Regions from separate parts of the Bradyrhizobium sp. HKCCYLS1011 genome, predicted to be linked through region 2. Evidence: riboswitches for the same ligand, from Rfam matches in the RefSeq annotation. Region 2 holds a riboswitch; the other holds the start of a gene.
The links. A riboswitch is a leader RNA that binds a small molecule or an ion and turns the genes downstream of it on or off. The one in region 2 is predicted to bind cobalamin.
Positions count from the first base shown of each region.

Region 1: linked by a shared signal. The riboswitch ahead of ACQR1W_RS30820 (TonB-dependent receptor) and the one ahead of ACQR1W_RS30290 (HupE/UreJ family protein) in region 2 are both predicted to bind cobalamin.

Region 1 covers NZ_JBNPTT010000010.1:312,216-327,994, reverse strand. The annotation lists gene flgH (flagellar basal body L-ring protein FlgH) at 1-380, opposite strand, end outside; gene flgA (flagellar basal body P-ring formation chaperone FlgA) at 386-1,453, opposite strand; gene flgG (flagellar basal-body rod protein FlgG) at 1,471-2,259, opposite strand; gene flgF (flagellar basal-body rod protein FlgF) at 2,284-3,048, opposite strand; gene fliL (flagellar basal body-associated protein FliL) at 3,431-3,922, shown strand; gene fliM (flagellar motor switch protein FliM) at 3,941-5,146, shown strand; gene ACQR1W_RS30835 (DUF6468 domain-containing protein) at 5,143-5,631, shown strand; gene ACQR1W_RS30830 (MotE family protein) at 5,628-6,401, shown strand; gene ACQR1W_RS30825 (tetratricopeptide repeat protein) at 6,507-10,304, shown strand; cobalamin riboswitch at 10,378-10,572, shown strand; gene ACQR1W_RS30820 (TonB-dependent receptor) at 10,793-12,964, shown strand; gene ACQR1W_RS30815 (PepSY domain-containing protein) at 12,967-14,415, shown strand; gene ACQR1W_RS30810 (hypothetical protein) at 14,565-14,801, shown strand; gene ACQR1W_RS30805 (glycosyltransferase family 9 protein) at 14,837-15,779, opposite strand, start outside.
Region 2 covers NZ_JBNPTT010000010.1:189,818-205,596, reverse strand. The annotation lists gene cobT (nicotinate-nucleotide--dimethylbenzimidazole phosphoribosyltransferase) at 1-595, shown strand, start outside; gene ACQR1W_RS30325 (histidine phosphatase family protein) at 595-1,191, shown strand; gene cobS (adenosylcobinamide-GDP ribazoletransferase) at 1,188-1,910, shown strand; gene cobD (threonine-phosphate decarboxylase CobD) at 1,900-2,949, opposite strand; gene cbiB (adenosylcobinamide-phosphate synthase CbiB) at 2,973-3,953, shown strand; gene ACQR1W_RS30305 (cobyric acid synthase) at 3,940-5,430, opposite strand; gene cobO (cob(I)yrinic acid a,c-diamide adenosyltransferase) at 5,435-6,043, opposite strand; gene cobU (bifunctional adenosylcobinamide kinase/adenosylcobinamide-phosphate guanylyltransferase) at 6,064-6,600, opposite strand; cobalamin riboswitch at 6,638-6,829, shown strand; gene ACQR1W_RS30290 (HupE/UreJ family protein) at 6,948-7,580, shown strand; gene ACQR1W_RS30285 (DUF1636 domain-containing protein) at 7,584-7,997, shown strand; gene cobW (cobalamin biosynthesis protein CobW) at 7,994-9,028, shown strand; gene cobN (cobaltochelatase subunit CobN) at 9,038-12,448, shown strand; gene cobG (precorrin-3B synthase) at 12,445-13,719, shown strand; gene ACQR1W_RS30265 (precorrin-8X methylmutase) at 13,712-14,344, shown strand; gene ACQR1W_RS30260 (precorrin-2 C(20)-methyltransferase) at 14,341-15,099, shown strand; gene cobJ (precorrin-3B C(17)-methyltransferase) at 15,096-15,779, shown strand, end outside.

The sequences.
Region 1 (15,779 bases), 120 kb from region 2:
GAATCTTCCTTGCCCGTGCGGCTGCGCTGGGTCTCGTTGGCGAAATTGGCCTGATCGGTGATGTTGACCGTCACCGTGAGCAGGTCGCCGACCTGATGCGCGCGTTGGTCCTTGAAGAAGGCACGTGAGCCGTTGCGCCACAGCGAGTTCGGCGCATAGGACACCGCCTCGGGCTTCGGCATCGGCATCTGCACCGGCTTGTAGCCGGGCTGGGCGGTCGGATTCTCGATCTCCGCCAGCTTCGGCTTCTCGCCGATCTGCGACAGCCGATCGATCGAGGAGCAGCCGCTTGCCACCGACAGCACGAGCAGGGAGCTCGACACCAGCGCGATGCGTCGCAAGCCGCTGTAGGATGGAGCATCAGACGTGTACTTCGACATGAAACTTACTCGGCTTTCGGTGTGGCGGAGGAGGGCAGTCGGTCAGGGACGGAAACGGAGGCGGTGACGTCGGCCTCGGCGGTCTGCGCCGGCTTCGGCACGGCGATGTCGACCGAGACCTGGCCGCGGCCGCTGACGCGGCCGGTGACGGTGCGCTTGGACTGCAGGTTGAGCACGTTGACGACGTCGCCCTCGCTGCCGTTGTCCAGCGCCTTGCCGCGGGTGGTGAGATAGATTCCGGCGGTCTGGTAGATGATCGTGATGGTCTGCTCGCGCTGCACCAGGTCGGGCTTGGCGAGATCGGTGGCCTTCAGCGCCTGGCCGGCGCGCGCCGGACGGCGCATCTGCATGCCGACGGCCAACTCGCGCGAGGCGGCTTCCGCACCGCCGAGCTCCGCGCGCGGGCGGCGTTCGATCACGAGATCACCGGAGCGGAGCAGCTCGTTGCGGTCGATGTTGCGGGTGAGCACAGGGACCTCGACGGTATCGATCGCCGAGCCGGTATAGCGCAGCCGCACCGGGGCAATGCCGTTGCCGCCGGCGATCTCGAAACTGACATCGAAGCGGCCGGTGCGCGGATCGAAGCGGGAGCCCGTCGGAGCCAGCGTGCCGTTCATGGCGGCATCGAATTTCAAATCCTGCACCGCCTGGTCGAAGCTGACGCTGATATTGGCGGCGTCGCCAAGGCCGGAGCGATGTTCGAGCGCCTGCGCCACCGCGAGCTCGATGTCGTGGCTGGAGAGGCTGCGCGCGAGCCGCGTCACCGCCACTTCCTTGATGTTGCGGGTGTCGACCCCGATCACCTGGTGGGCGCGGAGCACCGCGATCACCTGCGCGGTCGGCAGCACGCCGGTGGTGCCGAGATCGGGCGCGCGGTAGACCGCGACCTGCGCCGCGGCGCCGGCATTGTCGATGAGGTCGCCGACACGCACGATGTCGCCGCTGACGTTGACGGTGGCGCGCAGCACCGGGGCTGCGATCTGGTCGTCGGCGCCGCCAGCGAAAGCGGGAAGCGCGGTCGAGACCAGCAGGGCTGCGGCGAACAGCAGCGGACGCGCGGTGCGGATCGTCATGGCAGGCTCCTATTGCCTTAGCGGAATAGCGCGGTGGTGGACTGCATCATCTGGTCGGCGGCGGAGATGACCTTGGCGTTCATCTCATAGGCGCGCTGGGCGGCGATCAGGTCACTCATCTCGCTGACCACGTCGACATTGGCCTGCTCCAGGCTTCCCTGCGTGATGCCGCCATAGCCTTCCTGGTTGGCGATGCCATCTTGCGGCTGGCCGGAGGAGGGCGTGTCGGTGAACTGATTGTTGCCGACCGGCTGCAGGCCCGCTTTGTTGATGAAGCGGGTGAGCTGGATCTGGCCGATGATCTGCGAGGTGGTCGAGCCGGGCAGCGTCACCGAGACCTGCCCCTGCGCGCTCACGGTGATGCCAGAGGCGTTCTGCGGGATGGTGATGGTCGGCTGCACCGGGTTGCCCTGCGCGGTGACGATGCGGCCCTGATTGTCCATCTGGAACGTTCCGTCCCGGGTGTACTGAAAGGTGCCATCCGGCATCAGGATCTTGAAGAAGCCTTCGCCGCTAACGGCGAGGTCGAGATCGTTGCCGGTCTGCGACAACGTGCCTTGGGTCATCGACCGCGGCGTGCCCACCGTCTTCACGCCGCCGCCGAGATCGATGCCGATCGGCAGGATCGTGCCCTGGTCGGACGACTGCGCGCCGACGCGGCGGACGTGCTCGTAGATCAGGTCCTGGAACGCCGCGGTCTGCTTCTTGAAGCCCGTGGTGCGCAGGTTGGCGATGTTGTTGGAGATCACCTGAACGTTCAGTTCCTGTGCCGCCATTCCGGTCGCAGCGGTGTGAAGCGCCTGCATGTTAGGTTTCCTTCAGTTCTGGGATCAGGCCGGAACGTCGGCGAGTTTCTCGATTGCGTTCTTGCGCAGGTCGCTCTGGTTCTGCAGCATGCTGGCGATCTGCTGGTAGGCGCGCATCACTTCGACCATGTGGCTCATCTCGCCGACCGCGTTCACGTTCGACTTCTCGACGTAGCCCTGCTGGAGGGTCGACTTCGCATCCTGCTGCGGGACCGCGCCGTTGGCGGCGGAGTAGAGGTTGCTGCCTTCCTTTTGCGTGGCTTGCGGGTCGGCGAAGCTGACGACGCGCAGTTTGCCGCGGATCGAGTCGGTGTGGTTGTTGCCCTCGACCACGGTGACGGTGCCGTCGGGCGAGATGTTGATGTCGTGGTCGGTCGGCTGGAACACGATCGGGCCGCCGGTGCCGAGCACGGCGTCGCCGTTGGCGGTGACGAGCTGGCCGATATTGTTCATGTGCATGGCGCCGTCGCGGGTGTAGCGCTCGCCGTTCGCGGTCTGCACCGTGAGGAAGCCCGCGCCCACGACCGCAACGTCGAATGCATTGCCGGTGCGCTCCAGGGAGCCTTGGGTGAAGTCGCGATAGGTGCCGCGGTCCTGCACATAGGACACCCGGCGGTCGGCGCCGCGGAAATTGTCTTCATGCGCGCCCGAGGTGAGATATTCCTCGAACAGCTGCTGATCGGCCTTGAAACCGTTGCTGTTGACGTTGGCGACGTTGTTGGCAACGACATCGAGTTGTCGTTCCAGCACCATCTGCCGCGACAATCCGACGAGAAGCGCATTCTCCATCGGTCAAGCTCCCCTTTTAGCGAATCCCGAAAGCGGCGCCTCTCCCAAGGCGATCGTTAACGGGTGATCTCGAACCCGCGTCAGCTCTCCCAAGCCTTGCGGGTTCGCGTCAAAGAGAGCGAAGACCGTGCCAAGTCTGAAATTTATTAAAAATCAATCGGTTGGCGTTTTGAGGCTGGGCAAAACGCCCGGCAATAACCGCTCATCAACCATGTTTGCCCGGCAACTTTTTCCCACTGCCGACGCAAAAGAAAGGTTCCATTAACCATTACTACCGTAGCGTTCAGTCACGACAAGCGCAGGTGCGCTGGGAGCGTGTTGGTTTCGCGTCATCGAGCTTTCTGGCGGCATCGGATCGATTTCCCGAAGGGACCCGAAAGCCATGGCTGAGAACGAAGGCGCTGTAGGCGAAGCCGAAGGCGCAGCCGCTCCCAAAAGCAAGTTCAAGCTGATCGTCATTGTGGTCGCCGGGCTCGCGGTTCTCGCCATGGGCGCGGCAGGCTATTTCTTCTTCTTCGGCCACAAGAGCGAGGAACAGCACGCGGAAGCGGCGCCGCCGCCGAAGCCGCCGGCCTTCGTCGAGGTGCCGGACCTGCTGGTCAACCTGGTCGGCAATCCAGGCGACCGCGTCCAGTATCTCAAGGTCAAGGTCGTGCTCGAGGTGAAGGAGGAGAAGCAGGTCGAGGCGATCAAGCCGACGCTGCCGCGCGTCAGCGACATCTTCCAGACCTATCTTCGTGAGCTCAGGCCCAGCGATCTCAACGGCTCGGCCGGCCTGTTCCGGCTCAAGGAAGAGCTCACCAAGCGGGTCAACGTCGCGCTGGCGCCCAACCAGGTCAACGCGGTGTTGTTCAAGGAAATCGTGGTCCAGTAAGCGACGGAAGTTAAGATCATGGCGGGCAACGATCCAGTCGATCAAGATGCGATAGCCGCGCAATGGGAAGCCTCGCTCGATTCGGAGGACCCTGCCGAGGCTGCCGAAGCGGCCGCAGCCAATGAATTGACGGAATCCATGGCCCTGCAATGGGCCAAGATGGTCGAAGACGGCAGCCGCGACTTCGGCACCACCAAGAACGGCGGCGGCGAGCGGGTGCTGTCGCAGGAGGAGATCGACAACCTGCTCGGCTTCACCGCCGGCGAGGTCAGTCTCGACGACCATTCCGGCATCCGCGCCATCATCGATTCGGCGATGGTGTCCTACGAGCGTCTGCCGATGCTCGAAATCGTCTTCGACCGCCTGGTGCGGCTGATGACGACATCGTTGCGCAACTTTACCTCCGACAACGTCGAGGTCACGCTCGACCGCATCACTTCGGTGCGGTTTGGCGACTACATGAACTCGATCCCGCTGCCGGCGGTGCTCTCGGTTTTCAAGGCCGAGGAGTGGGAGAATTTCGGCCTCGCCACCGTCGACTCCACCCTGATCTATTCGATCATCGACGTGCTCCTGGGCGGTCGGCGCGGCACCAGCCAGATGCGCGTCGAGGGGCGACCCTACACCACGATTGAGACAAATCTGGTGAAGCGACTGATCGAGGTGGTGCTGGCGGACGCCGAACAGGCGTTCCGGCCGCTGTCTCCGGTCACCTTCACCATCGACCGTCTCGAGACCAATCCGCGTTTTGCCGCGATCAGCCGCCCGGCCAATGCGGCGATCCTGGTGAAGCTGCGCATCGACATGGAAGATCGCGGCGGTAACGTCGAACTGCTGCTGCCCTATGCAACCATCGAGCCGATCCGCCCGGTGCTGTTGCAGATGTTCATGGGCGAGAAGTTCGGCCGCGATCCGATCTGGGAGGGCCATTTCGCCACCGAGATCTCGCAGGCCGAGATCGCCGTCGACGCCGTGCTCTACGAGGCCGACGTGCCACTGAAGCAATTGATGCAGCTGAAGGTCGGCGACACCCTGCCGCTCGACATGCGCCCGGACGCGCTGGTCGCGATCCGGTGCGGCAGCACCACCTTGACCGAAGGGCGGATGGGACGGGTCGGCGACCGCGTCGCCATCCGTGTCACCAAGAATTTGCGCAAGCCGCATACTACGCTTGCGATGTTCGAAGGCTCGGAAGGCCAGAATAAGATGATGGAGGCACAATGAACCACTCCCTCGGATTGATCATCGAAAGCCTGGTCGCGGTTCTCCTGGTTCTGACCATCGCTTACTGCATGTTGTTGAATGCGCGGCTGAAGCGCTTGAAAGCCGACGAGCATTCGTTAAAGGCTGTGATCGCGGAGCTGATCACCGCGACCGAAATTGCCGAACGTGCGATCGGTGGTCTCAAGCTTGCGGTGCGCGACGTGAACGAAAATCTCGGCAACCAGCTCACATCCGCCACGCAGATGTCGGACCAGTTGAGGCGACAACTTGCGGAGAGCGACGCGATCGTGCGGCGGCTGTCGCGCATCGCCAATGCCGCGCGTCCCACCTCGGCTGAAGCCGAGTCGGCGCCCGTTGCCGCTCCCCAGCCTGCGCCGGCAGCTCCTGCGATGGCCGAGCCCGCGAGGGTCTCCGGTGCCCGCGCCGTGGCCGCCGCGGCGCAGGCCTTCTCCGAACGTCGAAGGTCCGGTGGCCTGGCCGCATGAAAGCGTTCCGTAATATCCGCGTCATTCCCGTTGCCTTGATCGCCGTCGCAAGCCTTGCGGTGCTGAAGGTCGCCGGCCTCGTGATCGACGGCGGCTATGTGTTCGACTACGACCCGCAGTCGACCAAACGGTCATGGGCGCAGGAGAACCTGAATTTCCCGGGCCGTGACGAGACCGATATCACCGGCGCGACGCACGGTGCGCCGAAGGAAGCCAAGGCCGAGGACCCGCCGAAGCCGGCCGCGCCGGACACCAAGCCGGAGGGCGTGGTGCTGCATCCGGAGGAGAACCCGCAGAGCGTCTCACCTGCGGAGAAGGCGATCCTGGAGCGGCTGCAGTCGCGTCGTCAGGAGCTCGACGCACGAGCGCGCGAGATCGACATTCGCGAAAGCCTGTTGCGCGCGGCCGAGCAGCGCATCCAGGCCAAGACCGAGGAGATGAAGGCGATCGAGCAGCGGATCTCGGCGGTCACCAGCCAGAAGAACGAGGCCGACAGCGCGCGCTTCAAGAGCATCGTGACGATGTATGAAGGCATGAAGCCGAAGGACGCGGCCAAGGTGTTCGACCGGCTCGAAATGTCGGTCCTGATCGAGATCGCATCGCAGATCGCGCCGCGCAAGATGTCGGACATCATGGGGCTGATGATGCCGGAGGCCGCCGAGCGGCTGACGGTCGAGCTGGCGCGGCGCGCCGGCGCTGACAAATCGTCCGAGGCCAGCGCCGAGCTGCCGAAGATCGAAGGCAAGATGCTGCCGGCGAAGAGCAATTGAAGCTGATGCTTAACGGGCCCTTAAACGCCGATCGCTAGTGTCGAAATGGCGTGATCAGTGGCCTGTCCGTCGCGTTGCGGATTTCGAACTGGAAGTAGCTGACCCATGGTGCGCACGGCTCCCGTTGGATTGTGGTCGCAGCCCCGCGCGCGGCTGCTCGCGCTGCTCGTGGCCATCCTTTGCGGCGTGGCCGTGTCGACGGCGGCACGTGCCCAGCCCGTGTCGGGAGAGGCGAGCCTTTCGGCCGCCAACGGCTATGCCCGGCTGGTGCTCAAATTCACCGAGGATGTCGGCACCGAAGTGACCACCGCGGGGTCGATCCTTCTGATCCGCTTCGATAAGCCGGCCAATATCCCGATCGACCGCTGGGTCGAGTCCGCACCCGACTACATCTCCGGAGGCCGCGGCGATCCCGACGGTTCGGCGCTGCGCCTATCGCTGTCGCGCAAGGTGCAGGTCAACACCATGGTCGCCGGCGAACGTGTTTTCATCGATCTGCTGCCCGACAGCTGGACCGGCGCGCCGCCGCCGCTGCCGGCCGAAGTCGTGCGCGAATTGGCCGAACGGGCCCGCGCGGCCGAGAAGGCGCTGCGCCTGCAGCGCGCCGAACAGGAGTCGAAGAAGCGTCCGCCGATCCGCGTCCGTGCGCTGGTGCAGCCGACCTTCGTCCGCTTCGTGTTCGAGGTCCCCGATGGCGTCGGCGTGTCCTCGGTGATGAACGAGCAGAAGCTGTCGCTGTTCTTCAGCGCGCCCCTGACCTTCGACCTGGCCGATGCCAAGATCGTATCACCGCCCAATGTCGCGGCGATCACGCAGAAGATGGAGGTCGCCAAGACGACGGTCGAGATCGGGTTGATCGGCGATGTCGATGTGCGCGCGTTCCGCGATGAGAAGACCTACAATATCGACGTCTCCTATGTGCAGCCGGACAAGCCGAAGGGCCCGACGGCGGTATTGCCGGACGCTTTACCGGCTGCAAAATCCGCAGCAGCCAATGCTGCGCCTGCGGAGAAGAAGGCCGAGTTGCTGCCGGCAATCGTGCCGCCCACCTCGGAGACGATCGCGCGCGAGATGAACGCGCAGGCCAAGACGCAAGGCACCCCTCCGGCTGCCGCCGAGCCGGCGGCTGCTCAGATGGCAGCTGCGCCGGTGATGGCGGAAACCTCGCCAAAGCCGCCCGCTGCGGCGCCGAGCCCGCAGCCGGATGCGGCGAAAGCTGAGCCTGTCAAGTCTGAGCCGTCCAAGTCTGAGGCCGTGAAAACTGAAGCGGCGAAGGCCGAAGCGACCAAGCCAGAGCCAGCGAAAGCGGAGGCTCAGAAGACGGAGCCACCGAAGGTCGATACGGCCAAGATGGAGGCGGCCAAACCGGATTCGATCAAGCCGGATGCAATGGCGCCGACACCCGCCAAACCGGCGGCCGCGGCCGGCTCATCCGTTGACAGCGCCGGCAGCTCGGCGAAGATCACGGCGCTGCGCGACAGCGAGGGGCTGCGCATGACCTTCGACTTCGATCAGCCCACACCGGCCGCGCTGTTCCGCCGCGGCGACACGGTATGGATGGTGTTCGATTCGACTAGGCCGCTCGACGTCGAGCCCATCCGCGCCAAGGGAGGCGCTGTCATCGGCGAGGTCAACCGGGTGCCGCTCGACAAGGGTCAGGCGATCCGCATCCGCCTCAACCGGCCGCAGATGCACTCCTTGAGCAGCGACGACGGCAAGGGCCGGAGCTGGACGCTGTCCTTCGCCGACAAGGGCCAGACCACGCAGCAGCCGTTGACGGTGATGCGCAACGTAACCGATCCCGCGCTCGCCAATGTGATGGTACCGCTCGCCAATCCCGGTCCCGGCCTGTTGCACCGGCTGACCGATCCGGATGCCGGCGACACGCTGCTCGTTGTCACTGCGCCGCCGCCAATCCGCGGCTTCATCAAGCGGCAGGATTTTGTCGACCTGTCGCTGCTCGATTCCATCCACGGCATTGCCGTCCGCCCGAACTCTGACGACGTCGCGGTCGAGATCGCGCCCGACAAGGTCATTCTGGGCCGGCCGGGCGGGCTGACCCTGTCCGCGATTGGCTATGCGCCGGAGCGCGCGGCGACCGCGGTGCGGCCGATGTTCGACATCGACGAATGGCGGCAGAACCAGACGCAGCCCTTCACTGCGCGGCTGGATGCGCTGATCAAGGCGTCCGCCACGGCCGAGCCGGAGCAGCGTGCCCAGGCGCGGCTGGCGCTGGCGCGCTTCTACATGGCGCGCGCGATGTATCCGGAGGCGAGGGGCGTCACCAATCTGATGATCTCGGACGGCGACCCCCGCACCGACGAAACCGCGATGCAGATGATCCACGCGGTCTCGAGCATCCTGATGGGGCGGCCGGACCAGGGCCTGAAGGACCTGGCCAGCCCGTCGATCGGCAACAATTTCGATGCGCAGATGTGGAAGGGGCTCGCTTATGCACGTCAGGGCCGATTTGCCGACGCGCGTGAGAAGTTCAAGAACGTCGAGTTCGCGATCGCCTCGCTGCCGCTCGAACTGCAGCGCGTAGTGACCACCGATGCGATGAAGGCATCGCTCGAGATCAAGGATTATGCTGGCGCCGCCAAGCGGCGCGCCGAGCTCGAGGTGATCGGCGTTCCCGCCGACATGCAGCCCGCGGTGGCGGTGCTGCGCGGCCGGCTCGCGGAGGCGATGGCGCAGGAGAAGGATGCGCTCGACGAGTACCGGTTTGCGGTCGCCTCGAACGACCGGGCCGCCGGCGCGGAAGCCAAGCTGCTGGAGATCAGGCTCCTGCAGAAGCGGAACGAGATCAAGCCGGACGAGGCGCTGAACCAGCTCGAGGGCCTGCAGGCGGTCTGGCGCGGCGATGCGGTCGAGGTGCAGACCCTGCAGATGATGGCGCAGCTCTACAACGAGACCGGGCGCTATGCCGACTCGCTTGGCGCGGCGCGGATGGCGACGCGGCTGATGCCCAATTCGGAAGTCGCGCGCAGTGCGCAGGATTCGGCCTCGACGCTGTTCTCGCAGCTGTTCCTCGCCGGCAAGGCCGACGACATGCCGCCGGTCGATGCGCTGAGCATCTTCTACGACTTCCGCGAATTGACCCCGATCGGCCGGCGCGGCGACGAGATGATCCGCAAGCTCGCCGACCGGCTGGTTGGAATCGATCTGTTGGACCAGGCGGCCGAGTTGTTGCAGTACCAGATCGACCACCGGCTCGAGGGGGCCGCGCGCGCCCAGGTCGCCGCCCGCCTGGCGATGGTCTATCTGACCAACCGCAAGCCGGAGCGCGCCATCGAGGCGCTGCGCACCACCCGCATCGCCGATCTCGCCGGCGAGCTGCGGCAGCAGCGGCTGCTGCTCGAGGCGAGGGCGAACAGCGATATCGGCCGCTATGATCTCGCGCTCGACATCATCACCAACATCGCGGGCCGCGAGGCGATCAGGCTGCGCTCCGACATCTATTGGGCCTCGCGGCGCTGGCGCGAGGCGTCCGAACAGATCGAGCTCTATTACGGCGATCGCTGGCGCGACTTCCGGCCGCTCAATCCGGCCGAGCGTGGCGACATCCTCCGCGCCGTCGTCGGCTATGCGCTCGCCGATGATGCGATCGGCCTGGCACGTTTCCGCGAGAAATATGCGCCGCTGATGACCGGCGAGGCCGACAAGCTCGCCTTCGACGTCGCCAGCAAGCCCGCGTCGGGCTCCAGCGCCGAATTCGCCCAGATCGCCAAGATGGCGGCGAGCGTCGATACGCTCGACGGCTTCCTGCGTGACATGCGGGCGCGTTTCCCCGATGCCACCGGCAAATCGCCTGACGCGAAGGATCTGGCTCGCCCCGAGCCGGATACGACCGGGAGCCTGCCGCAGATCAAGGGCGTGAAGCAGGCGGTGGCTGGCCGCTAGACTAATTCTTGGTGAGATCACCAAGCAGCGTCGAAGCGGCGCACGGTTGGGCGTTGACGCTCTCCGGACTTTGTCCTTACCTGATCCGGACGGTTCCTCATCGAGGATTAAACGGGAACGCGGTGGGGGAGACCCGATGCCGCGGCTGCCCCCGCAACTGTAAGCGGCGAGCCTTTGCCGGATGCCACTGGGTTCTTTTCTTGCCCGGGAAGGCGGCGATAGGCGGTGACCCGCGAGCCAGGAGACCTGCCGTCAGTCGTGGTCACACGCGAGCACATCGGGCGGGGTGTCCTGGTGGAAGCCGTATTGCCGCGTCTTGAGCGGGAGCGGCTTGGTTTGCGGTGACGTGCCACGTTGCCGCGAGTCCGTCGATGATCTCAGCCGTCTCTGCCGCATCCAAGCGATGCCGCTTTTTTCTCTCCTCTGTCGCGCTGTCCTGCCTGTTTTGCTCTTCCGAAAGCCCGGCGCAAAGTGCGCCGCCCAGCCACATGCTCGAGCCCGTGGAGGTGACTGCGCCGGTGTCGTCGCGGGCGCGCCGCGCGGCGCGCAGCGACACCCCGCGTCCTGCGCGGACCCATCAGCAGCGCAACGCTGCTCGCGTGACTGCAGCGCCACCTGCTGCTTCCGCTACTGCGCCCGGCGCTCCAGCCTTCGCCGCGCCGACGCTCAACCTCACCGGCACCACATCGACGGGAAGCCGTTTCGGCCTGAGCCGCCTGCAGACTCCGGCGAGCGTCGATGTCATCACGGCCGAGACCATGGCCGAGCGCGGTCAGCAGAACGTCATCGACGCCGTGACCCAGAACGCCACAGGCTTCACCGCGAGCCCGGCGCCCGGCAATGGCAGCCTCTCATTCAATACGCGCGGCTTCACCGGCAATGGGTCGGTGATGACGCTGTATGACGGCACGCGGCTCTATGTCGGCTCCGGCACGCTGACCTTTCCCTACGACACCTGGTCGTCGGAGCGTATCGAGGTGCTGCGCGGCTCGGCATCGGTCCTCTATGGCGAAGGTGCGATCGGCGGCGCCGTCAATGTGATCTCGAAGCTGCCGCTGTGGGTCCATAGCAACCAGGCCGAAGTCTCGTTCGACAGCAACATGACCCGGCGTATCGCCGTGGACAGCGGCGGCCCCGTCAGCAAGGACGTCGCCTATCGCATCACCGCCACCGCCAATGCCTCCGACGGCTGGGTTGACCGCGACAAGATGTCGAATGTCGAGCTGCATGCCGCGATCCAGGTGAAGCAGAACGAGGACGTCACCTGGACCATCTCCACGGATGATGGTGACCGCAAGCCCTCGCGTTATTTCGGCACGCCGCTGGTCAACGGCCGGCTGCTGGAGGCGCTGCGCTTCGACAACTACAACGTCGCCGACAGCAACATCCGTTATCAGGACAGCTGGAATCAGGTGAAGACCGAATGGCGGGTCGCCGACGGCGTCACGATCCGCAATGCGCTCTATTATCTCAGCAGCCGGCGGCACTGGAAGGATGTCGAGAGCTACAGCTACAATTCCACGACCGGCCTCGTCGACCGCAGTGACTACATCGAGATCTTCCACGACCAGCGCCAGGTCGGTGATCGCATGGACGCGACCTTCCGCGGCCATCTCTTCGGCATGGTCAATGAATTCGTGGCTGGGTTCGACGTCAACAACATCAGCTTCACCCATACGAACAACTCGCCCTATGGCGGCAGCTCGTCGGTGCCGCTTGACGGCTCCGAGCCCGGCGTCTTCAGCAGCCCGGACAAGACGAAGCCTGGCTTCAGCAGCACGACCAACCAGTATGGCGTATTCGCCGAGAACCGCCTGGCGCTGACCGACCAGCTGTCGCTGATCGGCGGCATCCGGCAGGACGAGCCGACCATCGCCCGCACCGACCAGGTCAACCCCGCCAACAGCTTCGAGAAGACCTATCACGCCACCAGCTGGCGCGCCGGTGCCGTCTACACGCCGATCAAGGATCTGGCGCTCTACGGCCAGTATTCGGTCGCGGTCGATCCGGTCAGCAATCTGATCACCATGCCGGCGGTGAATCGCAATTTCGACCTGTCGACCGGCAAGCAGGTCGAGATCGGCGTCAAGCAATCGTTTTGGGGTGGGCGCGGCGAGTGGACGCTCGCCGGCTATCAGATCGTCAAGAGTAATCTGCTCGCACGCGACCCAACAGACCCCACCAACACCAATCCGGTGCAGGTCGGCCAGCAATCCTCGCGCGGGATCGAGGCATCGGTCGGCTTTGCGCTGGACCATGGCTGGCGCGTCGACGCCAACACCGCTTTCCTGCGCGCGAAGTACGACGACTTCACGCAGGTGATCAACAATCTTGCCGTGAACTTCGCCGGCAATGTACCCGTCAACGTGCCGCAGACCGTCTCCAACATCTGGGCGACCTGGGCTTTCGCTCCCAATTGGTCGGCCAATGTCGGCATCCAGATCGTCGGCAAAACCTATGCGGACGCGGCCAATACGGTAGCGATGCCGGCCTACAATGTCGTCAATGCCGCCGTGCAATGGAAGCCGGACCCGAACACGACGGTGTCGTTCCGGGTCTACAATCTGTTCGACAAGGTCTACGCGACGTCGGGTGATACCAATCAGTGGCTGCTCGGCATGCCCCGCACCGCTCAGCTCGCCGTCAACGTGAAGTTCTGAGCGTGCGCCGCGTAGTGATCCGCACCGCAAGGCGGTGGCTGTATATCAGCCACCGCTGGGTCGGCATCGTCACCTGCCTGCTGTTTGTCATGTGGTTCACGTCCGGTGTCGTGATGATGTACGTCGCGTTTCCGAACCTCTCCGATAAGGAGAGGCTTGCGGCGCTGCCGGACATCGCCTGGGAGAGGGTGGTGCTGTCGCCCGACGACGCGATGAAAGCGGCAGGAGCGACGCGCTTTCCCCGCGATCTCCGGCTTTCGATGCTTGCCGATGAGCCGGTGTATCGGCTGACCAATTGGGATGGTCGGCGCCAGGCGATGTCCGCCGTCGACGGTCGCGCCATCACGGCGATCTCCGAACAGCAGGCGCTCGCGGTGGCGCGACAGCACCCCGCGAGCCGCGCACCGCAACTTGCCGAGATGGTCGACCGCGACCAATGGAGCGTGACAGCCCGCTACGATTCGTTGCGGCCGTTCTATCTGATCACGCTTGGTGACGAGGCCGGCACCGAGCTCTATGTCTCGTCGCGCTCCGGCGAGATCGCGCTCGACACCAGCCGCTCCGAGCGCGTCTGGAATTGGCTTGGCGCGATTCCGCACTGGATCTATCCGACCGTGCTGCGCAAGGACGGGCCGCTGTGGCGGCTCGTGGTTCTCTGGATCTCCGGCATCTGCCTGATCGTCGCGGTCAGCGGCATCTGGATCGGCATTCTGCGCGTCCGCCTCAAGCGGCGCGATGGGACGGGACGGATCACGCCCTATCGCGGCTGGATGGCGTGGCATCACGTGACCGGCCTGATTGCCGGGCTGTTCGTGCTGACCTGGATGGTTTCGGGCTGGCTCTCGCTCGACCCTGGCGGCTATTTCTCCGACCGCAACACCGCGCGCGAGGCGATGCGGCGCTATGCCGGCCACGATGCGCCTGATATCGCCGCGCGGCTGCCGATGCCGCGCCAGCGCGATGTGGTCGAGGCGCGCTTCGTCTGGCTGGACGGACGCCCGCTGATGATCGTGGCTACGCGCGAGGGTGTGCAGACGCCGATCGACCCCGCATCGGGCGAGGCGGTTCGACTGGCGCCGGACCGGCTGTGGGCTGCTGCGACCAAGCTGATTCCCGACGCGCATCTGTCGGAACGCCAGCTGCTTCGCGACTATGATGCCTATTGGTATGCGCATCACAGCGAGCGCGAACTGCCGGTTCTCCGTGCGGTGTTCGACGACGAGGCTCGCAATTGGTTTCATATCAGCCCGATCACCGGCGACATCCTGGGACGCACCGACCACAGTCGGCGCAGCTATCGCTGGCTGTTCAACGCGCTGCACAGTTTCGATCTGCCGCTCTTGTTGATGCACCGCCCGGCTTGGGACATCCTCGTGGTGCTGTTGTCGGCCGCAGGCGCCATCATCTCGGTGAGCGGGGTCGTAATCGGCTGGCGCTATCTGCGACGCTGAGTGTGGCCGTAACCCGCCGTGCGGGCGCAAGTAGATGCATCTCCGCGCGCCTGCTCTCGACAGATGCCGGCGAACGCGGCAATTTGCGCGTGATCAAGGCGCCGTCGGCGGAGAGCCGCATCATAGGCGTTAGCGGAGGACATGACGGGATGACCAAGCCGACCAAGACCGAAGCCGAGCTCATCGAGATGGCCAAGGCGGAGCTGAAGGCGCACGCGGACTGTCCCGACGGGATGGCGATTTCGATCCTGCGCTGGGGCACGCGGTGGGAGTTTCGCGCCAAGGCTGATCCCGGCACCGCCTCGCGGCCCGGCTATCCCGAATGCGTCGCCATGCTGGTGCAGATCGGTGATCATCTCAGCAAGCAGTATGATGTGGAGGGGTAGGTGGCACGGTCGCGTCCTGCACCGGACGAGACTCCCTACAGGCAGGTCTGAAAGCCCTCAATCGCCTGCTCGAGCCAGCTCAGATCCGAGCCCCGCGGAAACCAGGCGTCCCGGGCGATCGCCAGATCATCGACGCTGCGCGCGAACTCCAGTCCGGGCGGAAGCGCCGAGGCCAGCGCGATAGCGGCGCAGCGCGGATAGTCGCGCACACGCCATTCGGGGCGATGGGTCGGGAAGAACGCGAGGCATGGCACGTTGAACGCATCGGCCAGATGCACCATGCCGGTATCGGTCGAGACCACCCAGCTTGCATCGCGAACCAGGGCGCATAGCTGCTCCAAGCTCGTGAAGGTCGGCGCATGCACGACCTTATGCGCAAGTCCGTCCGGCACCGCGCCTTGCGTGACCACGGGACCGACGGCTGCGATCTGACGCAGGATGCTGTGGTGGATGTCGTCGGGCATGTTGCGAAGCGGCATCGACGAGCGCGGACAGACGAGCACGTAGCCCTTGGGACATGCCGCTTGCTGCGCGGTGACGCGCGGCGCGAGCCAGGTATTGCGCTTCAGGCAGGACGGAACGAGTTGCGGTGCGACGCCGAGCCGGCGCAGGAAGAAATCGACCATCGATGTCCGCTGGAAATCCGGATCGAATGCGAAATCGCGGATGTCGATCACGCCATCGAAATCTCTGGCGCCGACGAACCGCGTGTCCGGCGCCGCACGGCTCGGCGGCAAGGTGCCGATCTCAATGAAATCGGCGGCCTGGTACAGCGACTGGACCAGCGGGGGCAGAGCAGGCAGCCGGAAGAGAACGGGACGCAGCGGGATGGCTCCGATCCGTATCGCCAGATGCAGCGCCTGCAGGCCGATGATGCCGTCACCCAGCGTGCGCCCGAATCCGTTGAGGATGGCGACGCGCGGCGTCGCGGATCGCCTTTCAACGGACCTGGTAACGAGTGGTGGTACCGGGGAAGAA
Region 2 (15,779 bases):
GCAGCGCGCGATCGCACGTCAGGCGGAACGCAAACCGCACCTGGTGCTTCTGGGCGAAATGGGAATCGGCAACACGACCTCGGCTGCGGCCATTGCGGCGGCGCTGCTCGGCTGCGCCGCGGATGGTATCGTCGGCGGCGGCACCGGGCTCGACGGGGAAGGGCGATCGCGAAAGGCGCGCGTGATCGCCGATGCGCTCGTGCTGCACGGACTTGAGGTCGGCACCCCCGTGCAGACCGTGCTCGCGACCGTCGGCGGGCTCGAGATCGTGGCGATGACCGGGGCGATCATTGCGGCTGCTCAAATGGGCATCCCGGTTCTGATCGACGGCTTCATCGTGTCGGTGGCTGCCCTTGCTGCCGTCAAGCTCAATTCCTCATGCCGTCCCTGGCTGATCTTCTCGCACCGCTCGGCGGAACGCGGTCATGGGATCGTGCTGGACGCCCTCGGTGCGCGGTCGCTGATCGACCTCGATTTGCGGCTCGGTGAGGCCTCCGGTGCGGCCGCCGCGCTGCCGCTGCTGCGGCTGGCCTGTGAGCTCCATAATGGGATGGCGACCTTCGCCGAGGCCGCCGTGTCGGGCCGCACGAGCTGATGCGCATCGATCTCCTGCGGCATGGCGACACCGGCCGCGATGGCTATCTCGATGGCCGCACCGATCCTCCCCTGAGCCAGACCGGCTGGCAACAATTTGCCGCGCAGACGAAAGATCGAGATTGGAAGCTCATCGTAAGCTCGCCGCTGGCGCGGGCGCGCTCCGCTGCCGAGGATTGTTCGCGGCGAATGGCCATACTGCTACAGATCGATCCGGATTGGCGCGAGCTCGATTTTGGTCGGTGGGACGGCCGCGAGCGTTGCGAGATCGCGACAGAGCCCGGCGATGCCGCCTTGCTTGAGGCTTTCTACGCGGACCCCGCTGCGTTCACCGCACCTGAGGGTGAAAGCTGGACCAGCCTCCGGCACCGCGTCCGGCGCGCGCTCGATCGGCTGACCGCGAATCCCGAGCTCTCTCCGGTGCTCGTCGTCACCCATGGCGGGGCGATTCGTGCAACGCTGTCGCTCATCTTAGGTTGGCCGCTGCAATCGCTGTGGAGTTTGCGCATCAAGCCCGCCACGCGTATCACGCTCGAGGTCGGGCGCGGCGAGGACGGCGCGCTCTGGGGCGAACTCGTCGAGATCACCCAGCCATGAGCCTGCGTGAATTCTGGATCGCGCTGCAGTTCCTGACACGGCTGCCGACGCCTCGCATCAAGGATGCTGAGGCAGGCGATCTCGCGCGTGCGGCGATCTACTTTCCTGCGGTCGGAGTCGTTATCGGTATCTGCCTGGCGTTGATCGCCCGCATCCTCCGCGGCAATGATCCTTGGGTGATCGCGCTGGCTGTGCTCGCGGCCTGGATCTGGATCACCGGGGCGCTGCATCTCGATGGGCTCGGCGACGTCGCCGATGCATTCGGCGCGTCGCACGGCAAGCCCGATCGCTTCATCGATGTGCTGGGCGATCCTCATGCCGGCAATTTTGCCGTGGTCGCGATCGCGCTGCAGATCGCGGCGAAACTCGTGCTGATTGCGCAATTGCCGCCGACGCTCGCGCCGTGGGCACTGCTTGTTATTCCGGCTTGGGCGCGCTGGGGCACCTTGCTCTGGAGCAGGCTGCTCCTATCGTTGAAGCCGGGGCTCGGTGCAAGCGTCGCAAACAGTGTCGGCTGGTTGATGATCGGAGTCTGGGCTCTGGCGCTCGTTGTTCTCGCCATGTTCGGCGCGCGCCCGACGCTCCTCGCCGTCATTGTGATCCCGGCGATCGCGCTCTATTGGCAATCGCGGCTCGGTGGCATCACCGGCGATGGCCTCGGCGCCAGCGTCGAGGTGACGGAGACCTTGCTGCTGTTCGCCTGCGCGCTCAGCGCGTAGCCAGCGCATCCGTAAGGCGCTGCCATTCCTGCTCGCAGCCGGGCAGGCCGAAGCGCAGCCACGCTGGGTTATATGAAAATCGCCGGACATGAATGCCATGCCGCGCGAGCCGGTCGGCGAGATCTGCGGCGCTCATGCTCTCAACCAGCCTGAACAGAGGCGACCCACAGAGGGTTACAGACCCGGAACTCAGCGGTGTACAACCTGCAGCGCTCAGCAACGCATCGAGGCGTTGGCCGTCAAGCGTCAAGCGCGCGCGTGCTTGTTCCAGCCACCGATCGTCGCCTAAAGCTGCGGTTCCGATCGCAAGCGCTGGCCCCGAGACAGCCCATGGGCCCAGCGCGCGATGCAGCCGATCGGCCATGTCGACGGAGGTAATGGCAAAGCCAAGTCTTACCCCTGCGAGTCCGTAAGTCTTGCCGAAGGAGCGCAGCACGAGGGTCGCCGGCGGAAGATTGGAAGTCAGGCTTGCCCGCACGGGACACAAATCAGCAAAAGCTTCATCCACGACCAGCAGGCCATTGCGGCCCGCGAGCACCGCGCCGAGTGCGTGAAGCGTGGCGCGCGGAAGCAATCGTCCGGTCGGATTGTTGGGATTGACGACCACGGCGACGTCGGCCTCTGCCAGTGCATCGATTTTGTCGACAAGGCGAACCTTGTGTCCGCAACTGCGCCAGCATAACGCGTGCTCCTCATAGGTCGGTGCGAGCACTGCAACGGAGCCGGATGGACGCAGGCGAGGGATGATCTGCAGCAGAGCTTGTGTGCCGGGCGCGGCGACGATGCTATTCAGCGCGCGTACGCCATAGCGATGAGCGGCCGCGGCCAACAAGGCTTGTTCGTCCGCCTTGGTCGGCAATCGCGACCAGGCATCGGCGGAAAGCGGCGGGACAGGATAGGGGATCGGATTGATCCCGGTCGACAGATCGATCCAGGGCTTGGGCGCGTCAGGATAAAGCCGACTGACCTCGTCGATATTGCCGCCGTGAACGACCGCTTCCGATGCGGTTCCTGGCGTGCTAGTCGCTCTGTCGTTCATATCAGGCCTTCGATTGGAGCTCGATGTTTCTCGCCGTTGCGCTCGCTGCGTTGATCATTGAGGCGCTGTTCGGCTACCCGCAAGCGCTGGTGCGCCGCATCGGCCATCCCGTGATGTGGATCGGCGCGCTGATAGCATGGGCGGACCGGCACTGGAACCGCGCATCGGACTCATTCACCCTCCGTCGCCTCTGGGGCGCCGCGTTGGTACTCCTGCTCATCATGGCGGCTGCATCCATTGGGCTGGGGCTCACGGCAGCGGCGCGCTTGGCATTGCCTGAACCATTCGCGACCGGCGTCTTAGGGCTCCTCGCCAGCAGTCTGCTGGCACAGCGCAGTCTTGGTCAGCATGTCTCGGCGGTCGCCTCAGCGCTTGAGAAGGAGGGCCTCGTCGGCGGCCGTCGCGCCGTGTCGATGATCGTCGGCCGCGACCCTGAAAGCCTCGACGAAGCGGGTGTGGCGCGTGCCGCGATCGAGAGCCTGGCCGAGAATTTCTCCGACGGCGTAGTCGCGCCGCTGTTCTGGCTCGCCATCGGCAGCCTGCCGGGCATGCTGATCTACAAGGCCACCAATACCGCCGACAGCATGATCGGCCATCTGTCGGAGCGTCACCGCGCCTTCGGCTGGGCGGCCGCGCGGCTCGACGATCTCATCAATCTGCCGGCCTCGCGGCTCTCAGCGCTGTGGCTGGCGCTTGCGGCCATTGCCATCCCCCGCGCGTCAGCGCGCGATGCGATATCCGCGGTCTGGCGTGACGCGCACAAGCACCGCTCGCCCAATGCTGGCTGGCCGGAAGCCGCGATGGCCGGCGCGCTCCGCCTGCGGCTGGCCGGCCCGCGGGTCTATCACGGTGAGATTGTCGAAGACGCCTGGATGGGCGAGGGGAGGGCGGATGCCAAGGCGAGCGATATCAGGCGCGCACTGCGGCTCTACCGAGCCGCCTGCGCCGTTCAGGCGCTGGTTGTTGTTGCTGCGCTGGTTGCGGTGATCTCTATCTGGCGGTGACCGAGAGCGTGGACCGGCGTGCCAATTCCAGAATGCGGTCGATATCGAGGTGCCGTTCAAGATGCGCGGCAAGGGCGTCGAGCGTGGCCTCGACCTCGGCGTCATAATCCGCCACCGTCGATACGGCACCGAGCGTCTCCAGCCATCGCTTGCGCAGGCCATCGTCGCTGAACAACCCGTGCACATAGCACCCCGCGACACGGCCGCTGGCATCGACCGCGCCGTCGCTGCGGCCATCATCGAAGGTCAGGAATGGCCTGATGGTGTCAGCGCCGGTGGTTAGGCCGATATGCATCTCATAGCCGCGAAAGCGCGTGTCGCCGTCGTGCAGTGAGCCGCCGACCTCACGCAGCGCCTTGTCCGAGGTCAGCACCGTCGCCACGTCGAGCAGGCCGAGCCCGGGGACCATGCCGGCCGGCCCCTCGCGGCCATCGGGGTCGCTGATGATCTGGCCCAGCATCTGATAGCCGCCGCAGATCCCGAGCACCCGTCCGCCACGGCGGATGTGGGCGGCGAGATCGATATCCCAGCCGGTCTGCTGCAGGGCAGCCAGATCGGCGATGGTCGCCTTCGACCCCGGCAGAATGATGATGGCGGAGTCTCCGGGGATTGGCTCGCCTGGACGCAGAAACTGCAGCTCGATACCGGCTTCCAGCCGTAGCGGGTCGAATTCATCGAAGTTGGAGATTCGCGGGTAGGCGAGCACGACGATCTTGGGCAGGCCGCCTTCTCCCGATCGGTCGCGCGACGGCAGTCCGAGTGCATCCTCAGCCGGCAGCCGTTGCGCCTCATTGAAATGCGGCACGAGCCCCAGCGCCTGCCAGCCGGTCCGTGCCGCGATGTCAGCCATCCCGCTCGCAAACAATGCGGGATCGCCGCGGAACTTGTTGACGAGAAAGCCTGCGATCAGCGCGGCATCCTCGGCTGCTAGCACGGCCTTGGTGCCAACCAAACTGGCGATGACTCCGCCACGATCGATGTCGCCGATCAGCACGACGGGTAGGTTCGCGGCGCGGGCAAAGCCCATATTGGCGATGTCGCCGGCGCGAAGGTTGATCTCCGACGCCGAGCCTGCCCCTTCGACCAGCACGATATCAGCGTCGTCAGCGAGATGTGAAAAACTGTCGAGCACCGCAATCATCAATTGCGGCTTCATGGCCTGATAGGCCGACGCCTTGGCGTTGCCGATCACGCGGCCCTGCACCACAACCTGCGATCCGATCTCGCTCTGCGGCTTCAACAGCACCGGGTTCATATGGACGGACGTCGGGCGCTTCGCCGCGCGCGCCTGCAGCGCCTGAGCGCGGCCGATCTCACCGCCATCGGCGGTCACGGCTGCATTGTTCGACATGTTCTGCGGCTTGAACGGCGCCACCTTGAGCCCGCGCAATGTCAGCGCGCGCGCAAGGCCTGCGACGATCAGCGACTTGCCGACGTCGGAGCCGGTGCCCTGAAACATGATGGCGCGCGCGACCATGGGCTTAGAACTCGATGCCTTCCTGCGCCTTCACGCCGGCAGCGAAATGGTGCTTCACCAGGTTCATCTCGGTGACGAGATCGGCGGCATCGATCAACTCCGGCTTAGCATTTCGGCCGGTGACGACGACGTGCAGGTCGGGACGGCGCGCACGCAACCTTTCCACGAGCTCGGCAATCGGCAGATGATCGTAGCGCAGCGCGATGTTGAGCTCATCGAGAATCACGAGCCCGATGGAAGGATCCGCCATCAGCTCCTTCGCCTTGGCCCAGGCGCGCTCGGCCGCAGCGACATCGCGGGCGCGATCCTGGGTTTCCCAGGTGAAGCCTTCGCCAAGCGTATGCCACGAGACCTGGTCGCCGAACTTTTCGATCGCCTTGCGCTCGCCGGTCTCCCACGCGCCCTTGCCGAACTGCACCACGCCGATGCGGAAGCCACGGCCGAGCGCGCGCAGCATCAAGCCCCAGGCTGCGGTTGATTTGCCCTTGCCCTTGCCGGTGTGAACGATCAACAGACCCTTCTCGATGGTCTTTGATGCGACCTCGGCGTCCTGGATCGCCTTGCGGTTCTCCATCTTGGACTTGTGACGCGCATCCTCGTTGCTTTCACTCATTCTGATATCCTCTCGATGCGCTATTTCAATGTCAGCGGCAGGCCCGCTGCCATCAGGATGACGCGATCGGCCAGTGCCGCGATGTCCTGGTTGAGGCGGCCCTGCGCATCGCGAAACGCACGCGCCAGCGCGTTGTCAGGCACGATGCCAAGCCCGACCTCATTGGAGACGGCGACGATCGGCCCCTTCGCCTGGGCTATTGCATCGACGAGCTCACCGCAAGCCGCGGCAACGTCGCGGCCGGCCAGCATGACATTGCTGAGCCAGAGCGTGAGGCAGTCGATCAGAACCGGCGTCTTGGCACCGCCATTTGCCACAATCGCCGCTGCAAGATCGAGAGGCGCCTCGATCGTCGTCCATCCCTCGGCGCGACGCGCTTTGTGCTCAGCGATGCGCGCGGTCATTTCGGCGTCGAAGGCCTGGGCTGTAGCAATATAGACCCACGGCGGTTCGGCGGCCGTAATCAATCCTTCCGCGTAGCGGCTCTTGCCGGAACGGGCACCGCCCAGCACCAGGGTCAGGCGCGGCAGGGCTGGGTTGGGCGGGGAGGGCGGCATGAGGTCAGGATTCCGATTGACGGGCTTTGTCCCAATCCCGTATCTAACAGATGACGGTTCTCCGAAAGGAGAGATTTAGGGAACGCGGTGCGGGTGCAAGCCCCAGGCCGCGGCTGCCCCCGCAACTGTAATCGGCGAGTGCGAGGCCTTATGACCACTGGGAAACCGGGAAGGTGGTCTCGCGCGGCGACCCGAGAGCCAGGAGACCTGCCGTCGACATTGCTGTTGGCCGACCCGTCGCGCGGGGAGTCGCGATGCAGGGTTCTGATCCCGGGGGCAGTCCGGGATGCCGTCGGGCGCAGCGTATCGCACGAACCCATCCGGTTCGGGCATCGACGGAGACGGCCATGAGATATCCCATTCGCATTGCGTTTGCAGTTGCAGCTTTGGCGCTGGTCGCCGCTGATCCCGCGTCAGCGCATCACATGATGGGCGGCAAGCTGCCGCAGACCTTTGCGCAGGGCCTGCTCTCCGGCCTCGGCCATCCCGTGATCGGGCTCGATCATTTCGCGGCCATCATCGGCGCCGGCATCATTGCGGCGCTGATCGGCCGCGGCTTTGCGCCGGTGCTGGCCTTCACGACGGCGATGATCGCAGGCGTGATGCTGCATGTGGCGCGCGCGGACATGCCGGCCGCGGAGCTGCTGGTCGGACTGTCGACAGCCGCGATCGGCCTGTTGATCGTTCTCCGCAGCGGCTTCGGCGTGCTGCTGGTCGCGATCCTGTTCGCGCTCACCGGCCTCGTGCATGGCTATGCGCTGGGTGAATCGATCGTCGGCGCGGAAAACACGCCGCTGGGCGCTTATCTCGCCGGGCTGCTGGTGATCCAGAGCCTGATCGCCGCAGGCGCGTTCGCAGCCACTCGCTTCGTGGCTGCGCGCGGCGTGTCGTTCGGATCTGTCGCGGTGCGGACCGCGGGCGCGGCCATTATGTTGGTCGGTGGCGCTGCGGCTGCCATGGCTGCCGGTCTGGCTGGCTAGTTGATGACCAATACATCCCCTGACGCGACGACACTGTTCGTCTGCGTCACCTGCAAGACGCAGACTGCGGAGCCTGTGTCCAGTGAGGAGCCGCGCGCGGGCGCGCGGTTGCTCGAGGCGATCCATGCCGTTGCTGGCGAGCGGCGCGACGGAGTGACCGTCGTGCCGGTCGAATGCCTCTCGAACTGCAATCGCTCCTGCACGGTCGCGGTCACCGCGCCCGGCAAATGGACCTATATCGTCGGCGCGCTCGATCCGGACGCTCATGCCGATGATGTGCTGGCTTTTGCCCGGCTGCATCAGCGCCATGAGGCCGGGCTCCCGCCGTGGCGGGAGCGGCCCGAATACGTCAGAAAGAACACGATCGCGCGCGTGCCGCCGCTGCCGCGCTCATCCGAAGAGGCTTCGCTGCCATGAAATCTTTTGCAAAGACACCGTGCACCATCGTCACCGGCTTCCTCGGCGCCGGCAAGACTACGCTGGTGCGCAACCTGATCGAGACCGCGAACGGCCGCCGGCTCGCCATCATCGTCAATGAGTTCGGCGATGTCGGGATCGATGGCGATATCCTCAAGGGCTGCGGCGTGCCGGATTGCCCCGAGGATCGTATCGTCGAACTGTCGAACGGTTGCCTGTGCTGCACAGTCGCCGACGATTTCGTGCCGGCGCTGAAGAGCCTGCTCGATCAGAAGGAGCCGCCCGAGCATATCGTGATCGAGACCTCCGGCCTCGCGCTGCCGAAGCCGTTGGTGCAGGCGTTCAACTGGCCGGAGATCGCGACCCGCGTCACCGTCGATGGCGTTGTCGCTGTCGTGGACGGGCCGGCCGTCGTTGCCGGCCGCTTTGCCGACGATCCGGAGGCGCTCGCCGCACAGCGCGCGGCGGACACGTCGCTCGACCACGACAATCCGCTCGAGGAGGTGTTCGAGGATCAATTGCTCTGCGCCGATCTGGTCGTCGTGAACAAGAGCGATCTGATGACGGATGTTGAGCGAAAGACCGTCAGCTCCGAGATCGCGACAAAGGTGCAGCGCGCGGTCAAGGTGATCGCATCCGAGCACGGCAAGCTGTCGGCCTCTGTGCTGCTTGGGCTGGGTGCTGCAGCGGAAGGCGATCTTGCGGCGCGCCCCTCGCATCACGACAACGAAGCCGAGCACGACCACGATGATTTCGAAAGCTTTGTTCTGGACGTGCCGGCGCAGGCCTCGCCCGAGGCGCTCCTGGCCCGTATCGCCGATGCTGTGGGCGCGCATGACGTGCTGCGCGTCAAAGGCTTTGTCGAGGTTGCGGGCAAGCCACTGCGGCTCCTGATCCAGGCGGTCGGCAATCGCATTCAGCATCAGTTCGAGCGGCCCTGGCGCGCCGGCGAGGAGCGCCAGGGACGGCTGGTCTTCATTGGCGAGCGCGGCCTCGACGTGGCCGCGATCAAGAGCCTGGTCGCAGGCTAGGCGAGGCCGATGCATCTCCTGGCGACATCAGGTGCCGCGCTCGACGACCTCGAACAGGCCGTGGATCTCGCGCAGTCGCCCGCGGACATCGTGGTGCTGTCGTTTTCTGACAGCGATCTCTCGGCATTGGCCGAGGCATGGCGGGCAGGCGCAGAAGAGTTGCCGAGCTTGCGGCTTGCCAGCCTCAAGCGGCTCAAGCACCCGATGTCGGTCGATCTATATCTCGACCGCGTCGTCGTGGCGGCGCGTGCCGTCGTCGTGCGTTGCCTCGGCGGTCTCGATTATTGGCGCTACGGGCTGGAGCGCCTTGCCGCACTGTGCCGGAGCCGAGGCATCCTGCTTGCTGTTCTCCCCGGCGATGATCGCACGGACGAGCGCCTGGATGCGCTCTCCACTTTGCCGCTCGACGTCACTGCGCGACTCTATGGCTATTTGCACGAGGGCGGCGTGGCCAATGCGCGCGAGGCGTTGCGCTATCTGAACTCGCTGCTCGGACGTCCGACAGCATTCGCCGAGCCTGTCGCAATCGGCTCTGTCGTCGGATTCGTCGCTGGCCGCGGCGCCGTTGCGACCGAGGAGCTGTGCCTTACCCGCGACACCAGTCCCTGCGCCCTGATCGTGTTCTATCGCGCGAGCCTGCTCGCCGCCGACACCGCGGCCATCGCAGCCCTGCAAGTCGCGCTTGAAGCTGAGGGGCTTGCATCTGTCGCCGTCGCCGTGACCAGCCTGAAGGACCCTGATGTTGCGGACGGATTGGAGCGGTTGGTCGCGGCACGACGGCCCTCCGTCGTGCTCAATGCCACCGCATTCTCGGCGTTGCGCGAGGATGGCACCACCGCGCTCGATGTTGCCGATGTGCCGGTGCTGCAGATCGTTCAAGCCCAAAGCAGCGAGCAGGCCTGGGCCGCATCGGCACGCGGCCTGTCGCCGACCGACCTCGCCATGAACGTGGTGCTGCCGGAGCTCGACGGGCGGCTGCTCGCGCGCACCATCGCGTTCAAGGGCGAAGCGCCCCTCGACGAGCGGCTCGAATTCGGGGCTATCAGCTACGTGCCGCAGCCCGATCGCATCGCTTTCGTCGCGCGACTCGCGGCGGGCTGGTGCCGTTTGCGGTCCACGCCGGCTGCAAAGCGCCGGCTCGCGCTGATGCTGTCGGATTATCCGGCGCGCGGCGGCCGCCGCGGCTATGCCGTCGGCCTCGATACATCGCAAAGCGCGGCCGAGATCACCCGCCTTCTCGCCGAGCAGAGCTATGATCTCGGGGCGGCGCTTCCCAGCGCGGCCGACATCGAAGCCTTGCTGAGAGGCGAGGCCGCCGAGCTTGCCGTGCCCATCGCGATCTATCAGCAGACTCTCGCGGCCTTGCCGGACGATTTGCCGCGCGAACTTGCGCAAGGCTGGGGCGCGCCCGAGTCCGATCCGGCCTTTGTCGATGGCGCCTTCCGCTTCCCGGTGCTGCGCGCCGGCAATGCCCTGATTCTGCTGCAGCCCGATCGCGGGGCGCACACCGATCGCAAGGCGGGCTATCACGACACCACAGTGCCGCCGCGCCATGCCTATGTCGCGCTCTACGCGCATCTGCGCGAAGCCGAGCGGATCGACGCGCTGGTGCATCTTGGTGCCCATGGGACGCTGGAATGGCTGCCCGGCAAGGCGCTGGCGCTATCGCAGAGTTGCTGGCCGGAGGCCGTGCTTGGACCGCTGCCGGTGATCTATCCCTTCATCGTCAACAATCCGGGCGAAGCGATGCAGGCCAAGCGCAGGCTTGGCGCGGTGACGCTCGGCCATCTGACGCCGCCGCTGTCGCAGGCCGGCTTGCACGGTCCGCTGCTCGAACTCGAAGGCCTGGTCGAGGAATACGCCGAAGCCGATGGGCTCGATAAGCGCCGTGTGAGCCTGCTGGAGGACGAGATCGTCGCGCGCGCCTGGGCCAATGGTCTGGCTGCGGATTGCGGCCTGGAGCAGGGTGCAAGCGGACGCGAGGCGATCGCGAAGCTCGATGCGCAGCTCTGCGACATCAAGGAGCTCGCGGTGCGCGACCGTCTGCACGTGTTCGGCCGTGCGCCGGATGACGCTGCAATCGGACTGCTCGGTGATGCCATCGCCTCCGCCGGTGGAGAGCATGATCGCAGCCGGATCGATCTGGCGATCCGCGACAGCGCACGCGCCGAATGCGCAGCGCTGCTCGCCGCACTCGATGGCCGGCGCGTGGCGGCGGGCCCTGCGGGGGCGCCGAGCCGCGGCCGGCTCGACGTGCTGCCGACCGGGCGCAATCTCACCGCGATCGATCCGCGCGCGATTCCGACCCGCACGGCCGCCGTGGTCGGCGCCCGCGCCGCCGACGAGGTGATCCGCCGCTATTTGCAGGACCATGGCGAGTATCCGCGCGCGCTGGTGCTCGACCTCTGGGCCTCGGCCTCGCTGCGCACCGGTGGCGATGATCTCGCGCAGGCGCTGGCCTATCTCGGTGCGCGACCGCGCTGGGACCTCAATTCCAACCGCGTCACCGGCATCGACGTGCTGCCGCTGGCTGCGTTGGATCGGCCGCGCATCGATGTGACCTTGCGCATCTCGGGCCTGTTTCGCGACATCTTCGAAGCGCAGATCGCGCTGTTCGATCTCGCCGTGCAGACGGTCGCGGCCCGCGATGAAGATGATGCCGACAATCCGCTCGCAGCGGCGAAGCGGCGCGGCGACAGCCTGGCGCGGGTGTTCGGCGGCGCTCCCGGCACTTACGGTGCCGTGACTGCGAGCCTTGTCCTCGGAACGGCGTGGGAGAACCGCGAGCAACTGGGCGAAGCCTACCTCGCAGCTGCAAGCCACAGTTTCGGCGGTGCGCATGAGGCTGCGCAAGACGAGGCAGCCTTCCGCGACCGCGTCCGCAGCGCTGATGCGCTGGTGCATCCGCAGGATGACCGCGAGCGCGATCTGCTCGATGGCGAGGAGGTTGCCGATTTCGCCGGTGGCTTCGCGGCCGCGGCAGCCGCGCTGGGCGCCTCGCCAGCGCTCTTGCATCTCGACACCAGCCGGCCCGACGCGCCAAAGGCGCGCGCGATATCCGAGGAGATCGCGCGCGTGGTGCGCGGGCGGCTCACCAATCCGCGCTGGATTTCCGGCATGCTCGCGCATGGCTATCGCGGCGTCGCCGAGATCGCGCAGGGCGTGGACGCGCTCTATGCTTTTGCAGCCACCTCGGACACCGTGCCTGGCCATCTGTTCGAGCTGACTCACGCGGCCCTGCTGAGCAACGCGTCCGTGTGTGAGGCGATGCTGGATCGTAATCCGGCGGCAGTGGCTTCCATCGTCTCGCGCCTGGAAGACGCGCGACGCCGCAGATTGTGGGTTCCGCGCCGCAATGCTGTCGCGGATGAGCTCGCTGCGATCGCGGCACGCGCGAGCCGCGCGGAGGTGAAGACATGACGGGCTCCGTCGCCATCAAGGGATGGTGTCCCGGCGCACGACGGCCGATGCAGAGCGGGGACGGTCTCGTCGTGCGCGTCAGGCCGCATGCCGGCAGCGTGCCGCTTGGCGCGCTCGCAGCGCTGGCCGATGCGGCTGCCCGGTTCGGCAACGGCCAGATCGACCTGACGCGGCGTGCCAATCTGCAGCTTCGCGGGGTGACCGCCGAGACGCTTGCACCCTTGTGGAGCGTGCTGGCGTCGCTCGATCTGCTCGACGATGATGCCGAAGGGGAGGCGATCAGGAACGTCGCCGTCAATCCGTTGGCCGGGCTTGATCCGACTGAAATCCTCGACATGCGTCCGCTTGCGCGCGCGCTCGAACGCCGGTTGGCGGCTGATGCAGGGGTACGGCGGCTGCCGGGCAAATTCGGCTTCTTGCTCGACGGTGGCGGACGTCTTCCGTTGCTGCAGCTCGAGGCTGATATCCACCTGGTCGCTTGTGGTGACGCATCGATCGCAATCGGACTTGACGGTCCGGACGGGCTCGAATGGCTTGGCGCAACGGCTGCTGCGGACGCCGACGCGATTGCCGTTCGGCTCGCGCTCGCCATCCTGAAGCAGAGTCCGACCGGCCGGGCGCGCGCGTTGCCATCCGAGGCGGTCGCGGTCATTCGCGCCGAGCTTGGCTTGCGGCCGCTTGATCGTTCGATCGCGAATGTCAGGCAGGTCGGCTCGCAAGCGCGTGGCCTGATCGCGTTCGCCAACGGTACTTATGCAGTTGGCCTCGGAGCGGTCTTTGGCCGTCTTGATAGCGAGGTCACGTCGGAACTCGCCGGCGAATTGGCCCGCCTTGGCATTGCCGAACTGCGCCTCTCGCCGTGGCGAACGTTCTATGCAGGGATTGTAAACCGCGCGGATGGCGAGCATCTGCTCGCTTTCGCGCGCGGGTCTGGTTTCATCGTCGATGACGCCGATCCGTTGACGCGCATCGACGCCTGTTCGGGCGTCGGATGCTGCAGCTCCACGACGCTCGCGACGCGCCAGCATGCGCGCGTGTTGGCCGACATGGCCGAGCGCACCGGCTTTTCCGGCACGCTGCACGTCTCTGGCTGCGCCAAGGGCTGCGCGCGGTCGGCGCTCGCGGACCTGGTCTTCATCGGTGATGGTGACCACTACCGGGTCGTCCGCCAGGGAACGGTGAAGGACGGCGCGTTTGCTGAATTGGACCCGGCCCAGATCGCGACAGCCGGCCATGCGCTGCTGATGCAGGAGAAGGGCGCTCATGTCTGACGCGCGCGACTATATCCGCGATGGCGCCGAGATCTATCGGCGCTCCTTTGCCACGATCCGCGCCGAGGCCGATCTGTCGCGCTTTCGCGGATTGGAAGAGAAGATCGCGGTGCGCATCATCCATGCCTGCGGCATGGTCGAGATCACCTCCGATATCGAGATGTCGGAGAGCTTTGCAGCGGAGGCGCGGGCGGCGCTGAACCACGGCGCGCCGATCCTGTGCGATGCCAAGATGGTGGCGCAGGGCATCACCCGCGCGCGGCTTCCGGCCAACAATGAGATCGTCTGCAAGCTCGACGATCCGCAAGTCGCCGCGCTGGCGACGCGGCTGGGCACCACGCGGTCGGCGGCGGCGCTGGAATTGTGGCGTCCGCATCTGGCGGGCGCGCTGGTCGCGATCGGCAATGCGCCGACCTCGTTGTTTCACCTGTTGGACATGCTGGACGCTGGCGCACCGCGGCCGGCGGCTGTGATCGGCACCGCCGTCGGCTTCGTCGGCGCCAGGGAATCCAAGGAGGCGTTGGCCGCCGATGGCCGCCTGCCTTATCTGATTGTCAGGGGACGCAAGGGCGGCAGCGCCATGGCCGTGGCCGCGGTGAATGCGATTGCGAGCGATGCCGAATGAGCCTGCTCGACACCATCGCCGGCAGGGCTGAGGCCGGAACACTCTACGGCATCGGCGTCGGTCCCGGTGACGTGCGCTACCTCACCTTGCGCGCGGCCGGATTGGTCCGCTCGGTCGATGTGGTCGGCTTCTTTGCCAAGCGCGGGCTTGAAGGAAACGCTCGCCGTATCGTCGCTCCCTTGATGGACGCATCGCGCCACGAACTGCGACTGGAATATCCCGTGACCGAGGAAGTGCCGGTTGCGGACGCCGCCTATCAGGCCGAGATTGCCGCCTTCTATCGTCGCGCCGCCGAGAGCATTGCCGCGCACCTGCAGGCGGGCCGCTCGGTCGGCCTGCTCTCCGAAGGCGATCCGTTCTTCTATGGTTCGTTCATGCATATGTGGCGGCGGCTCGATCGCGATTTCCCGGTCGAGGTTGTGCCTGGCGTGACCGGCATGTCCGGCTGCTGGACCCAGGCGAACGTGCCGATCACTTGGGGTGACGATATCTTGTCCGTCTTGCCTGGCACGCTGGCCGAAGACGTCCTGTGCGACCGGCTGCAGCGCTGCGAGGCGGCTGTCATCATGAAGGTCGGGCGCAACCTGCCGAAGGTGAAGCGCGCGGTGACAGGCGCCGGGCTGCTCGCGCGCGCGCTCTATGTCGAGCGCGGCACCATGGACGGGCAGCGCATCGTGCCGCTGTCGGCATGCGACGACGAGCGGGGACCCTATTTCTCGATGGTCCTGATCCCGGGCCAGGGACGTCAGCTATGACGGGGACGCTCACGGTAGTCGGCCTCGGCCCGGGACGGTCCGAACTCATAACCCCGTCCGCGGCAGACGCGATTGCGCGCGCGACCGACCTGGTCGGTTACGGGCCCTATCTCGATCGCATCGCAACGCGGGTGGAAGGCCAGCGCCGCCATGCGAGCGACAATCGTGTCGAGCTTGAGCGTGCCCGGCACGCGCTTGAGCTTGCTGCAGGCGGCAGGTACGTCGCGGTCATCTCGGGCGGTGATCCCGGCGTGTTCGCGATGGCGGCGGCGGTGTTCGAAGCGGTCGAGGCCGGTCCGTTAGAATGGCGTCGACTTGATATCAAGGTTGAGCCCGGCGTGACCGCCATGCTGGCGGCCGCCGCCGAAGTCGGCGCACCATTGGGCGGCGACTTCTGTGCGATCTCGCTGTCCGACAATCTGAAGAGCTGGGCGACGATCACGCGCCGGTTGGAGGCGGCGGCCGCCGGCGACTTCGTCATCGCGCTCTATAATCCCGCCTCGAAGGCACGTCCTCATCAGCTCGGGGAGGCCTTTGAGATCCTGCGTCGGACAAAGCCGTCTTCGACGATCATTGTGATGGTGCGCGCAGCCGGGACCGGCGATGTCAGCCGCACCGTGACGACGCTTGGCGACGTTGATCCGTCGCAGGCGGATATGCGCACGCTGGTGCTGATCGGA